One region of the Paenibacillus sp. FSL L8-0708 genome, then DNA from elsewhere that is predicted to be linked to it. Evidence: a T-box and tRNA genes for the amino acid it is inferred to sense, from the RefSeq annotation. Region 1 holds a T-box; the other holds one or more tRNA genes.

Region 1 (6,273 bases):
AATGCGCTTAACATTCCAAAAGCTTCAGGACAACGCATTTATGTAGAGTGGAACGGTGAATATCGTTTGCTGACCATGCCTTCTCTATTTGAGGTTGGTTTCAACTATGCTCGTTGGTATTACAGAACAGATGGTGAATGCTTCATTATTACGAACTACACCACCGAAGATTCGCCAGAGATATTCCTGAATGTGCGTTCGGAAAGCGGACGAGCTTATCGTTATTTAGTCACTAATCAAATCACCATGAACGTTAATGAATACGAGCTTCCATATCAATCTAAGCAAGAAGGTGGAGCAGTAATCTTCTCCGCTGACAGAAGCGCACTAAGTGCTGGTGAATATCCTGACTTACAGTATAAATTACAGGTACAGGGTGCGGAGTTAACTCTGCAGGATGAAGGTAGACTTGTCTCTCCTGTTCAACCAACTGAAGCGCCGTTAGCAGTTCTGGAGCTGTCTGCCAGCAGTGAATGGACCTTGAATATTCAAGGGCTTCTGGATGGTAAGTCACTTGCTCCAAGAAATCGTTCAGCTGAGGAAGAAATTTCTGCTTATCGCGCGTTTTATGCTCGTGTGATGAATGGCTTCCGCCTGACGCTTGGGGACGGAACAGAAGGTGAACTGTTTAAGGTTAACGCTCTGACTTGGTGGTACACACATAACATGCTGGTTCACTATTCGGTTCCACATGGTTTAGAGCAATATGGTGGCGCTGCTTGGGGAACCCGGGATGTATGTCAGGGACCTGTGGAATATTTCATGGCTACGCAAAAATACGAACAGGTTCGTGAAATTTTGCTGACGCTGTACAGTCATCAATATGAAGATGATGGCAACTGGCCACAGTGGTTCATGTTTGATAAATATACGAAGATACAACAAGAAGAAAGTCATGGAGATATTATTGTATGGCCGCTTAAGGTGCTTGGAGACTACTTGGCAGTAACTCAGGATTACAGCATCTTGGGAGCAACAGTACCGTATACCCGTAAGCACAGCTTTGACTTTACAGAAGAAAAGGCGACGTTGCTGGATCACGCACGGAAGGAAATTGCTTATATTAAGGATCATTTCCTGCATGACACACATCTGTCTTCTTACGGTGATGGAGACTGGGATGATACGCTCCAGCCTGCAAATCCACAGCTGAAGCAGTATATGGTCAGCAGCTGGACAGTGGCACTTACCTATCAGACACTTAATCAGTTCTCAGAGGTGCTTCGTTCAGTTGATCAAGCTGAGGCAGAGGAACTGAAGACGATGGTGGAAGGAATCCGTAAGGATTTCCATACTCATATGCTTCAATCCGAAGTGATTCCTGGCTTCCTGTATATGGAGGACCCTGAGCAGATTAAGCTTATGGTGCACCCAAGTGACACAGAAACAGGTATTCAGTACCGTCTGCTGCCAATGACGCGCAGTATGATCAGTGAGCTGCTTACTCCGGAACAGGCCGAAGCACACTATGATGTCATTCAGGATAAACTATTCTGTCCTGACGGTGTACGTCTGATGAATCGTCCAGCTCAATATGTTGGCGGGGTCAGCACCCATTTCAAACGTGCGGAGCAAGCGGCTAACTTTGGCCGGGAAATTGGACTACAATATGTGCATGCACATATCCGTTATGTAGAGGCTATGGCTAAGCTCGGTAAAACCGATCAGGTCTGGAAGGGTCTGGCAGCGATTAATCCGATCGGAATCCGCGATGTGGTGCCAAACGCTGAACTACGTCAAGCTAACTCCTATTTCAGTAGCTCGGATGGTAAATTTAACACCCGTTATGAGGCACAGGAGAATTTCGATAAACTGCGCAATGGTGACGTAGCTGTTAAAGGTGGCTGGAGAATCTATTCCAGCGGTCCTGGGATCTATATGAACCAGTTAATCTCGAATGCACTGGGGATCCGTACGGAAGGTGGAGACTTAATTGTTGACCCGATTCTGCCGGAATCGCTGGATGGAATGCACTTCAGCTTTGAATATGCAGGCACTAAGGTAGACTTTATCTATCACCTTACAGGTCGTGAGATTAGTCAAATTACTATCAACGGTACGGAAGTGCAAACAGAAGGTACACCTAACCGCTATCGTAGTGGTGGTGTTCGCATCAAACGTGCGGACTTTGATCGTCTCAGCACGGAAGCTGGAAATGTGATAGAGATTTATAAGTAACATTATATATAGAAGGGCAATCTCCGCGTTAAGCGCGGAAATTGCCTTTTTTGTGTTTTTTACATTCGGCTCGGTGTCGGTAACCCAAGCACTTCGAGCACATCTCCCAAGATGTCCTTGAATCTTGAAGTGAGCCAGAGGCGGAATTCGATCGTAGCTGGATCTCCTTTTAGAATCGGACATACAGAATAGAAGTTGTTGAACAGTGTAGCTAAGGTATGTGCGTAAGTGCAGAGCGTATTTGGCGTTAACTCTATACTTGTTGAATGTAATATCTCGGGCCAGAGGCTTAGCTGTCTTAGCAGCGCAAGCTCTGCTTTTTCCAATTCGGAAGGGAACTGAAGCTGTGCGGCAGCTGTAAGGATTGGGATCGTAGCTTTACTCAAAACGCTTGTCGCACGCGCAAAAGTATACATCAGATAAACTCCGGTATTGCCGGATATTTCGGTAGCCTGTTTGAAATCAAACACGATTTCCGTTCCTAAATTAAACCGCAGCAGATAGTAGCGAATCGCAGCAGTGGCAATCAATCGGCTGGAGAGGCCGTCTTTATCGGAACGTGAGTGCTCAATGTTCTGTTCCATAAGCTCCACCAGATCGCTTACCTTAATCCCGATTCCCTGACGTCCGGACATAGCATAAGAAGATTTGCCTTCTGAAATATCTATACCCAGCTCGGCCGCCGAAGCGGGACTAAGAGATACAACACCATAGCTCACATGATGGAGTTTGTCTGCTTGCTCGTTATAACCTAGTGCCCCTAAGGCTTGCTTAACCATCTGTTGTGGATATTCCTGTCTGTAATCGATCACATTGATGACTCTGTCCGCCTGCCCATAAGATTCTTGGGTTCCAGTTAATCCAGTTGTCCATAAACCGGACGAGAATTCGCTATAGGAGAAATCTTTGGTCAAAAGACCAAATTTCCAGAGATGATAGGCAATATCTTTGGCTGTATACGTTAAAATCCCATTCGAACGCACCAGCACCTTATCGAGCTGATGCTCCTCTGAATCCGCTCCAATGTTAGCCTCTGTTCCTTGCTTCAGCACCCAGCAGCCTGCGAGTTTACCTTCAGTCTCTTGTACAAAAACGGCTGTCTGCTTCAGTAGCTCAGCTGCGGCTGCCCAAAATCCCTCTTTTAAAATACTGCTCTCCCATACCAGCAAATCATAATAAATTCCAAAATGTTTCATTTCCTCTACATGCTCTCTAACGATGCGTTCAGCTACAAGGTTGCCCAGCCAGGCTTCGTTACCGCCCCCTAGTTCAAGGGAGTGAAGTATATCTGTGCGCTTGTGTGTCATCTCAGGGTTCAGCGCATATTCTTTGTTCACTTTGGCATAAAGATCCCAGCAAAAATCACCGAAACGTTGGTGTTTCCCTTCTAAAGGTATATTTAATAATCCAACAACTGTATCCGCCAGCTGATTGCCGAGATCATCAATGTAGTTATGGACCTCTACGTTATACCCAGTTCTTTTCATAATTCTGACTAGAGTATCGCCGATACAGGCGTTTCTTAGATGACCTACGTGGGCGGCTTTGTTGGGGTTGATAGAAGTGTGCTCGATGATGACTTTTTCGCCAGTGCTGGCAGGCAGTTCAAAGGAATGTTCAGCCCAGCTTTGCCAATTCATATACAAATTGATAAATCCGGGAGCAGCGACTTCAACTTTTTGTAAAAGACCGGCGAAGCGCCCTTGGAATTGAAGCTCTGCTTTCACTAATTCTGCTATGACCATTGGGGATTTACGTAGAGTTTTGGCTAGCTGCATAGCAATATTGCATGAATAATCACCATGTTCTAGATTTGCTGGCTGTTCGATCAGAATGGCAATGTCCTCTGGATAGTCAGCTCCTAAGGTATTGAATACACGTTGTACACTGTGCTCGATTCCGTCTTTGATGATTTGATTTAACATGGTATACCCTCCTTTGAAAATACAAAAAAGCCCTCGTCTCAAAAGAGACGAGGGCTTTAGCGCTCGCGGTACCACTCTCGTTGCTGAACAAGTTGTTCAGCCACCTTACGGGATAACGGCCTTCAGCCGGGACTTCCTACTAAGGTTCAGAAGTCCATCTCACGGGTGCGCTTCATTAAAGGGATCTGTACCGGCTTACACTCTCCCGGCTCGCTGAGGACTAGATCTCGTTAACTACTCTCCCGCTCATCGATGCTTAATTAATTTTTACCAGTATACCTAATATTTCATAAAAAGCAATAGTGGTTAGCTTCTTAACAATCTTGGTTGCTCTTTGTTGTTAGCTTATCAGTTTAGTAGATTATAAATTTGGAAAAAGAAGGCTGTCTTGTTATAGGACCAGCTGTTCCTTTGCACAACAGTCCACACGCTAACTCAAGCCAAGGAATATTACTATACGGAGCCACTAATCTTTCAAATTGTAGTGGAAGGGAGGAGTGAATAAAACATGGCTATTTTTTCTACTGGACCTATAGATAACAGCCCGATCCTAGGGGTCAGACCGTCGCAACTGGTAACCGTAAAAGTAGTTAATCGGGATTCTCTTAATCCTTATAATCTAGTTATTCAAGGTTTCCTTCTTAACGGATCAAGAACGATGTATGTGAATGAAACAGTAAATCTAGCACCTAATCAAGTTTTAACTAAGAACTATTTTGCCGACTTGGACGCATTTGAATTTGTGTTTACAACAGTAGAAGCGGTTGAAGCAGAGGTTGGGATTTCAGTCTGGGGTAAACAGAACTCAGGGGCATTGGTAGATCCTCATCGCATAGTTGCGTGGGAGAAGCAGGCAGTATTAATTTAATAATTATTTTTGTGACACAGTTAACGTTAAAGGAGTGATGAGAAATTGAGTTATTTATCTACCGGACCGATAGACAATAGTATGGTAGGGGGTGTAAGACCTACTCAGCATGTTACTGTCAAAATTGATAACCGAAGTGACATTGATTCATCAATGGCTCTTGTTCAAGGATACTATATGGATGGGACAAGAACTTTATATGTCAGCGAGCTGATAAATGTAGCACCTAATGAAGTTATAACACGTGATTATTATGCCGATTTTGATGCGTTTGAATTTATTTTTACAACTACAAGTCTGGTAGATGATCCGATTCAAATCTCAGTATGGGGAAAAAATAGCGTTGGCCAGATTGTGACTGCCCATCGACTTGTACATGCAGAATTGCTTGGTGTAACGCAAGGGATAACTGGCGCGACCGGGGCGACTGGTGCAACGGGAGCGGATGGAGCAACAGGAGCAACGGGAGCAGACGGAGCAACGGGTGCTATCGGAGCAGGAGAGACTGGGGCGACAGGTGCAACAGGGGCAGATGGAGTGACTGGTGCAACCGGGGCGACGGGAGCGGATGGAGCCACTGGAGCGACCGGAGCAGGAGAGACTGGGGCAACAGGTGCCGATGGAGCTACAGGTGCAACTGGTGCAACCGGAGCGGATGGAGTAACTGGAGCGACCGGAGCAGGAGAGACTGGAGCTACAGGAGCAGACGGAGTAACTGGGGCGACTGGTGCAACGGGAGCAGACGGAGCAACGGGTGCAACAGGAGCGACCGGAGCAGGAGAGACTGGAGCTACAGGAGCCGATGGAGCAACTGGCGCGACTGGTGCAACTGGAGCGGATGGAGCGACTGGAGCAGGAGAGACTGGGGCAACAGGAGCAGATGGAGCTACAGGTGCAACAGGAGCAACGGGAGCAGACGGAGCAACGGGAGCGACTGGAGCAGGAGAGACTGGGGCAACAGGAGCAGATGGAGCTACAGGTGCAACAGGAGCAACGGGAGCCGATGGAGCAACGGGTGCCACAGGAGCGACCGGAGCAGGAGAGACAGGGGCGACAGGAGCAGACGGAGTAACTGGGGCGACTGGAGCAACGGGGGCCGATGGAGCAACGGGTGCCACAGGAGCGACCGGAGCAGGAGAGACTGGGGCAACAGGAGCAGATGGAGTGACTGGTGCGACTGGTGCAACGGGAGCGGATGGAGCAACAGGAGCGGATGGAGCAACGGGTGCTACCGGAGCGACCGGAGCAGGAGAGACTGGTGCAACTGGAGCGACCGGAGCAACGGGTGAAACAGGAGTAACC
Region 2 (6,273 bases), 6.1 Mb from region 1:
TTAGGTCCGATATCAAGTCCTTCCCAACCTTCTGGGATTTCATTGTAATCAACGATCTTAGTGTTAGCGTCAGCACCAAATTTATCAGCAACAACAACATCAACAGGAAGCATGAAGTTTTTACCAAGTGCTTTTGCTTTTTCGATGAATCCAAGAGCAACGTCAAGTTTGTCGTTGTCTACTAGTGATTTACCGATTTCAAAGCCTTGTGCTTTAGTGAATGTATAAGACAATCCACCGCCGATCAGGACGTTATCAGCCAAAGACAACAAGTTATCAATAACATCAATCTTGTCTTTAACTTTCGAACCACCGATGATCGCAGTGAAAGGACGTTCTGGGTTAGAAAGAGCTTTACCAAGAACGGACAATTCTTTCTCCATCAAAAGACCGGATACAGCTGGTAAGAAATGAGCGATACCTTCTGTCGATGCATGTGCACGGTGAGCCGCACCAAACGCATCATTAACAAACAAATCAGCCAATTCAGCGAATTGTTTAGCCAGTTCAGGATCGTTTTTCTCTTCACCTGGGTAGAAGCGAACATTCTCAAGTACAAGTACGTCGCCTTCGCCTAGCTCAGCGATTTTTGCTTTTACAGCTTCGCCAATTGCTTCGTCAGCTTTAGCTACTGGTTTGCCAAGGAGCTCGGACAGACGTTCAGCAGCAGTAGTCAAACGCATGGAATCTACGAATTCGCCTTTAGGACGACCCATATGACTCGCAAGAATGATCTTTGCACCGTTCCCGATCAAATATTTAATGGTTGGAAGTGTTTCGCGAATACGAGTATCATCAGTAATTTTACCGTCTTCTACAGGTACGTTGAAATCCACGCGTACAAATACGCGCTTACCCTTTACTTCTACATCACGGACGCTTTTTTTGTTCATGATTAATTCCTCCACACCCAAAATTGTTTCTAGCAGGAAACAAGAAATACATTTAGAAAGAGCGGAAACAAGGAATTTCTGTTTCCGCTCTATAGATGTTGCTTATATCAAGTCAATTACTTAGCGATTTTAGCGAATTTCTCCAAAGTACGAACCAATTGTGCAGTGTAGGACATTTCATTGTCATACCAAGCAACAGTTTTAACCAGTTGTTTGTCGCCAACAGTCAATACTTTAGTTTGTGTAGCATCGAACAGGGATCCGAAAGTCATACCTTTGATGTCGGAAGATACGATTTCATCTTCAGTGTAACCATAAGTGTCTGGATCGGAAGCTGCTTTCATTGCTGCGTTGATTTCTTCAACAGTAACGCTCTTATCAAGAACAGTTACAAGTTCAGTCAGGGAACCAGTTGCAACTGGAACACGTTGAGCTGCACCATCCAATTTACCTTTAAGTTCTGGAATAACCAGACCGATTGCTTTAGCAGCACCAGTAGTGTTAGGAATGATGTTCTCAGCTGCTGCACGAGCGCGTCTGAAGTCACCTTTAGCATGTGGAGCATCCAAAGTGTTTTGGTCGCCAGTGTAAGCATGAATTGTAGTCATCAAGCCTTCAACGATACCGAACTTGTCGTTCAGTACTTTTGCCATTGGAGCTAGGCAGTTAGTTGTGCAAGATGCGCCGGAAATAACAGTCTCAGTACCATCAAGAATGTCATCGTTAACGTTGTAAACGACAGTTTTCATGTCGCCAGTAGCTGGAGCGGAGATAACTACTTTCTTAGCTCCACCTTTCAAGTGTTTTTCAGCTGCTTCTTTAGTTGTGAAGAAACCTGTGCACTCAAGTACGATATCAACGCCTAGGTCGCCCCATGGCAATTCTTCAGGGTTGCGGTTAGCAAGAACCTTAACTTCTTTACCATTGACTTTGAAGAAGCCATCATGCACTTCAACATCACCTTGGAATTTACCTTGAGTTGTATCATATTTAAGCAAATGAGCAAGCATCTTAGCGTCAGTCAAGTCGTTGATTGCTACCACTTCGATACCTTCTACATTTTGAATACGGCGGAAAGCAAGGCGTCCAATACGTCCAAAACCGTTAATTCCAACTTTTACACTCATTGAATAGTTCCTCCTAGAATTCGTTTTATTTATTCAAAACAGACGGTGAGGTCTGTCATGACAACAATGTTAAGTATGATGCAAGAAGTATGTTATTGCCTGCAATCTAAAAACTACGAAGATAGCTGTAGTTGATTGTCAATTTCCTTGCCTATTTCTACTGCAGCAGCCTCGTCCGTGACGAGAATATTCTCCTGCCCGAAACGCAGCATGGCATGAATGGCTTTGGCCTTGGGTTTGCCTCCTGCAATACCGATGACTTTCTCTGTCCGAATAATATCTTCTAGACGTAGACCCATCGTAAGCATGGTATGGACAACCTGACCCTCTTCATTGAAATAATAGCCAAAAGATTCGGCCACTGCCCCTTCACCCTGGATTTCCGAGACTGTAGCCTCGTCCAGTTTGCGGCGGCGGGTCATTTCAATGGCATCCCCAATCCCATGTACAATAATACGCGAACTACGGATGGTTTGTACAATCTCTCCAATATTAGAGTCAAGTGCCAGCGATTGGTATGCATCCCCGCTAAGCAAATCAGGGACATGCAACAACCGGTAGTTGGCTCCAACCCGCTTTGCCATGGTTGAGGCAATCGTGTTGGCTTGAATCTCCATACTCTCTCCTAATCCTCCACGCGCCGGAACAAACCAAGCGTTCTTATAGGAAAGGGACAACGGCGGTGCCAGTTGATCAGCCATATCGGCAAGCGTCGATCCACCTGTGACGGCAACTGTATCATCTGCGCGAAGTATACTCAGCAGCGCTTTCGCACCCGCTCGGCCAAGCTCTCGTTTGGTGAACGGCGATGACTCACAATCACCCGGTACTACAATAACTTTATCCAGACCATACGTTGCTCGAATTTTCTCTTCCAGCTCATCCAGACCAAATAGGCTCTTAACAACCGGCTCTAGCAAATCAAGCAGTCTACGTCCAGCAGCGCTAATGCGCATGCCAACACTCTCGATCTCAATAAGCCCTTGCGATTTCAGAAGATCCGTCTCGGCACGCAGTACCCGCTCAGTCATATCTAGCGAAGCGGCTAGCGTTCTGCGCCCAATAATATCGGACAGCATGATCTGATGAAGAATCGTGTACCGTCTCTTAAGGGTTTCCATGAGATCAGGCAGAAGCTGCTTTTGGATATCTAATAAATTACGCATACTTTCACTCCTGCAACTTCGTCTTCCTCTATTCCCTTGTTCATGGTCTCAAAACGTCCCGGGTAAACTTTTTAAGTCCCACCCATATTCTAACCAAATATTGCTCGAAGCGCAAGTCTTCCGAGAGTAGAATTCTCAAGCGCTTGTCTTCTTATACATTAATAAGGTCAGAAAAAGATATAGCGCCAGATGCCTGTCCCTAGAGCGCTTGTCCAGTATTAATATTACATTGCAATTGTGTAAAAATTGTATTATAATCATTTTTGTTGCGCCCGTGGTCCAATGGATATGACGTAGGCCTCCGAAGCCTGAGATCCAAGTTCGATTCTTGGCGGGCGCGCCATTAATTTCATTTTTGCACATAATTTAGTAGTGCCTATACTACTACTTAACCAAAGAGCCGCTTGTCGGCTCTTTTTTTTGAATATAAGTTTGACTTTCTTTGACTTTTTGTTTGAATTTGTTTATCATGTGGGTAATACGGCAAGAGTAAAAATGAATACATTTAAAGAACCAATATCAAGGAGGTTTTCCACGTGAGTTATATTCCTATGGTAGTAGAACAGAGCAACCGCGGCGAGCGCGCTTATGACATCTATTCCCGCCTGCTGAAGGACCGCATCATTTTCCTTGGAACGGAGGTTAATGACGTGGTAGCCAATTCTATCATCGCACAAATGCTGTTCTTAGCTGCCGAAGATCCTGACAAGGACATTCACCTCTACGTGAATAGTCCAGGCGGTTCCATTACTGCAGGTATGGCTATTTTTGATACAATGCAGTACATTAAACCAGACGTTTCCACCATTTGTGTGGGTATGGCAGCTTCCATGGGAGCTTTCCTGCTAAACGCTGGCGCCAAAGGCAAACGCTTCGCACTGCCTAACAGCGAGATTATGATCCACCAGCCTCTGGGTGGTGCTCAAGGTCAAGCAACGGACATTGAAATCCGTGCCCGCCGCATCCTCAAATTGCGCGATAAGCTGAACCGTATTCTAGCAGAACGTACGGGTCAACCTCTAGAACGTATTGAGAAGGATACAGATCGCGACTACTTCATGACTGCTGCAGACGCGGCTGAATACGGTATCGTAGATAAAGTAATCGAGAAGACATTGCCTAGCGGTGTGTAAGCTATAAAGTAAAAATATAAAGAGGCTGTGCTCTATCCGTTATGGTTAGAGCACAGCCTCTTTATATTTTATAGAAGACCTAAATCCAATTAAGCCAGCCCGCCATAACCTAGCGCATCCAGCTTCTCGGCAATTACGCGATAACCCCGGCCATTCGGATGCAAATGATCAATGGATAACAGCCCTCTCTCATTTCCTGCGAACTCACTGTAAATCGAAGCAAATCCACATACTCGGCTGCTGTACTGTGCTGCGTATTGATTAAACTGCCTGACCCACTCTGTCGCACCAACCACCTGAGGATAGGGGTTATATAATCCCACAATTCTAATGATAAAAGGTCTACGCGTCCTCGCCTTCAATTGTATAAGGATATTCATAATTGCAGAGAAATTTTGTTTGCATTCCTGAAGCGATCTGCGCAGTTCTGCGGATAAGTTGCCTTGCTGTCTTGCTGCTGATTTGGCCGCGTGAATCAAATCATTACCACCGATAGACACAGTGATGATATCGGCTACTCGAACGGCCTCACGCATCATGGAATTTCCGCGCAGCCGCTGCTCCAGCTCTGAAGTAGTCATTCCGTTCACGCCTAAATTCGTAGAGGCTACAGTAGTCCGCAGTCTCCCTTCTGCCATTCTACGGTACACCGGTACAAAACCGTTACCTGGCAGAGCACCAAATCCAGTCGTCAAGGAATCGCCAATTGCAGTATATTGGTAGCCCATAGCTCTCCCCCGTTCATAAACTAGTTACTCCCTTTAGCATATGAACAAGAGACAACTCTGGTAAGGGGGAGATGTCTTGTGCCGACATTAGCGGAGACGACGCATTTCCATTTATTTCATGCCAGCAAACGGGCTACTGCCATCCGGCAAAAGCTCTTTGAAACTAAAAGTATACTCAGGGAAGCCTGCAGCATACGCTGTGTACTCATATAATTGGAAGAACAGAACAACCTTGTCGTCCTTCAGATAGAAATATTTCTCCGTATTCAATCCGTTGAATCCTCCCAAATAACTATCCTCTGCCTTCAGCAGCTTGCTCAGCTTTGCATTCAGCTGTTTTTTGTAGTTTGGATTAGCTCCAAACAGGTCGCCCAACAGTAGACGTTTACCATCCTTAAGCGAGAAGGTGAAGGCTTCACGGTTAGTCATTCCATGGGCGCCGCCCGTATCACTATACTGATGCATCACTATGCTGATCACACCATTCTGATTGTAGGTCACTACATAACCTGAATCATAGGTGTATTTGGGCTCTGCTCCATCTCGATCGGAGATATCCTGTTCTGCACCCGCCGCGAATTTCATAACACTTTCCTTCAAAGTATTATTAATAGCTTGTTGCGCACTGGAGTTGCCCAATCCACTGATCTTCGGATAATCAAGCTGAATAAAAGCTTCTGCCCGATCTTTAGCATAAGTTTCCGTGGTTACCGTCAGCGCGTTCTGCGGTCTGTTCACCACATTCAGCCTACTGGCGGCCCGACTCCAATCTACCTTATAACCCATATAATCATTTAACAATCCTGATGGAACATAGAGGCGATTATTAATTAACTTCCCTTCATACTCTCGAATGAAATAGTTGTTCACCCACACAGAAGTACCGTAGCTGGATAACATCAACTTGGCCTTGGCCGATCCTTTTCCAATCATGTACGCATTTTCCTTCTTATCATACACAAGCGGTAATCCCAACACACCTCGCATAAAAGTTAGGGGAATCCAGGCCTGTCCTTCCTTCAAAATACCTTCCTGCAACGAATTTATCCCGTTTGCCTTTAAAACGATACGCGATTCAATAGTTTTATTCTCCGTTTTACTAGCTGCTGCATAACCCGTTTCGCTGGGCAGCAGACCTCCACCAAACAATAAACCTGCTGACATCAGACCTATGCCCCATTTGCGTGCTGATTCTTTTGAAATAATATTCATCATCTTATTTTTCC

What was found. A T-box is a leader RNA that pairs with one kind of tRNA and senses whether it is charged. The one in region 1 lies ahead of NYE58_RS29445 (arginine--tRNA ligase), so its partner is inferred to be a tRNA-Arg.
Region 2: it has a tRNA-Arg gene. The T-box ahead of NYE58_RS29445 (arginine--tRNA ligase) is inferred to sense a tRNA for this amino acid. The anticodon was not compared.

Annotation. Positions count from the first base shown of each region.
Region 1 covers NZ_JBBPBC010000001.1:6,248,736-6,255,008, reverse strand. Annotated here, with positions in the region: gene NYE58_RS29450 (GH36-type glycosyl hydrolase domain-containing protein) at 1-2,178, shown strand, start outside; gene NYE58_RS29445 (arginine--tRNA ligase) at 2,238-4,103, opposite strand; T-box leader at 4,144-4,362, opposite strand; gene NYE58_RS29440 (hypothetical protein) at 4,612-4,971, shown strand; gene NYE58_RS29435 (collagen-like protein) at 5,017-6,273, shown strand, end outside.
Region 2 covers NZ_JBBPBC010000001.1:182,649-188,921, reverse strand. Annotated here, with positions in the region: gene NYE58_RS00930 (phosphoglycerate kinase) at 1-893, opposite strand, end outside; gene gap (type I glyceraldehyde-3-phosphate dehydrogenase) at 1,010-2,020, opposite strand; gene NYE58_RS00920 (sugar-binding transcriptional regulator) at 2,134-3,186, opposite strand; tRNA gene NYE58_RS00915 (tRNA-Arg) at 3,455-3,529, shown strand; gene clpP (ATP-dependent Clp endopeptidase proteolytic subunit ClpP) at 3,723-4,319, shown strand; gene NYE58_RS00905 (GDSL-type esterase/lipase family protein) at 4,409-5,047, opposite strand; gene NYE58_RS00900 (PdaC/SigV domain-containing protein) at 5,159-6,262, opposite strand.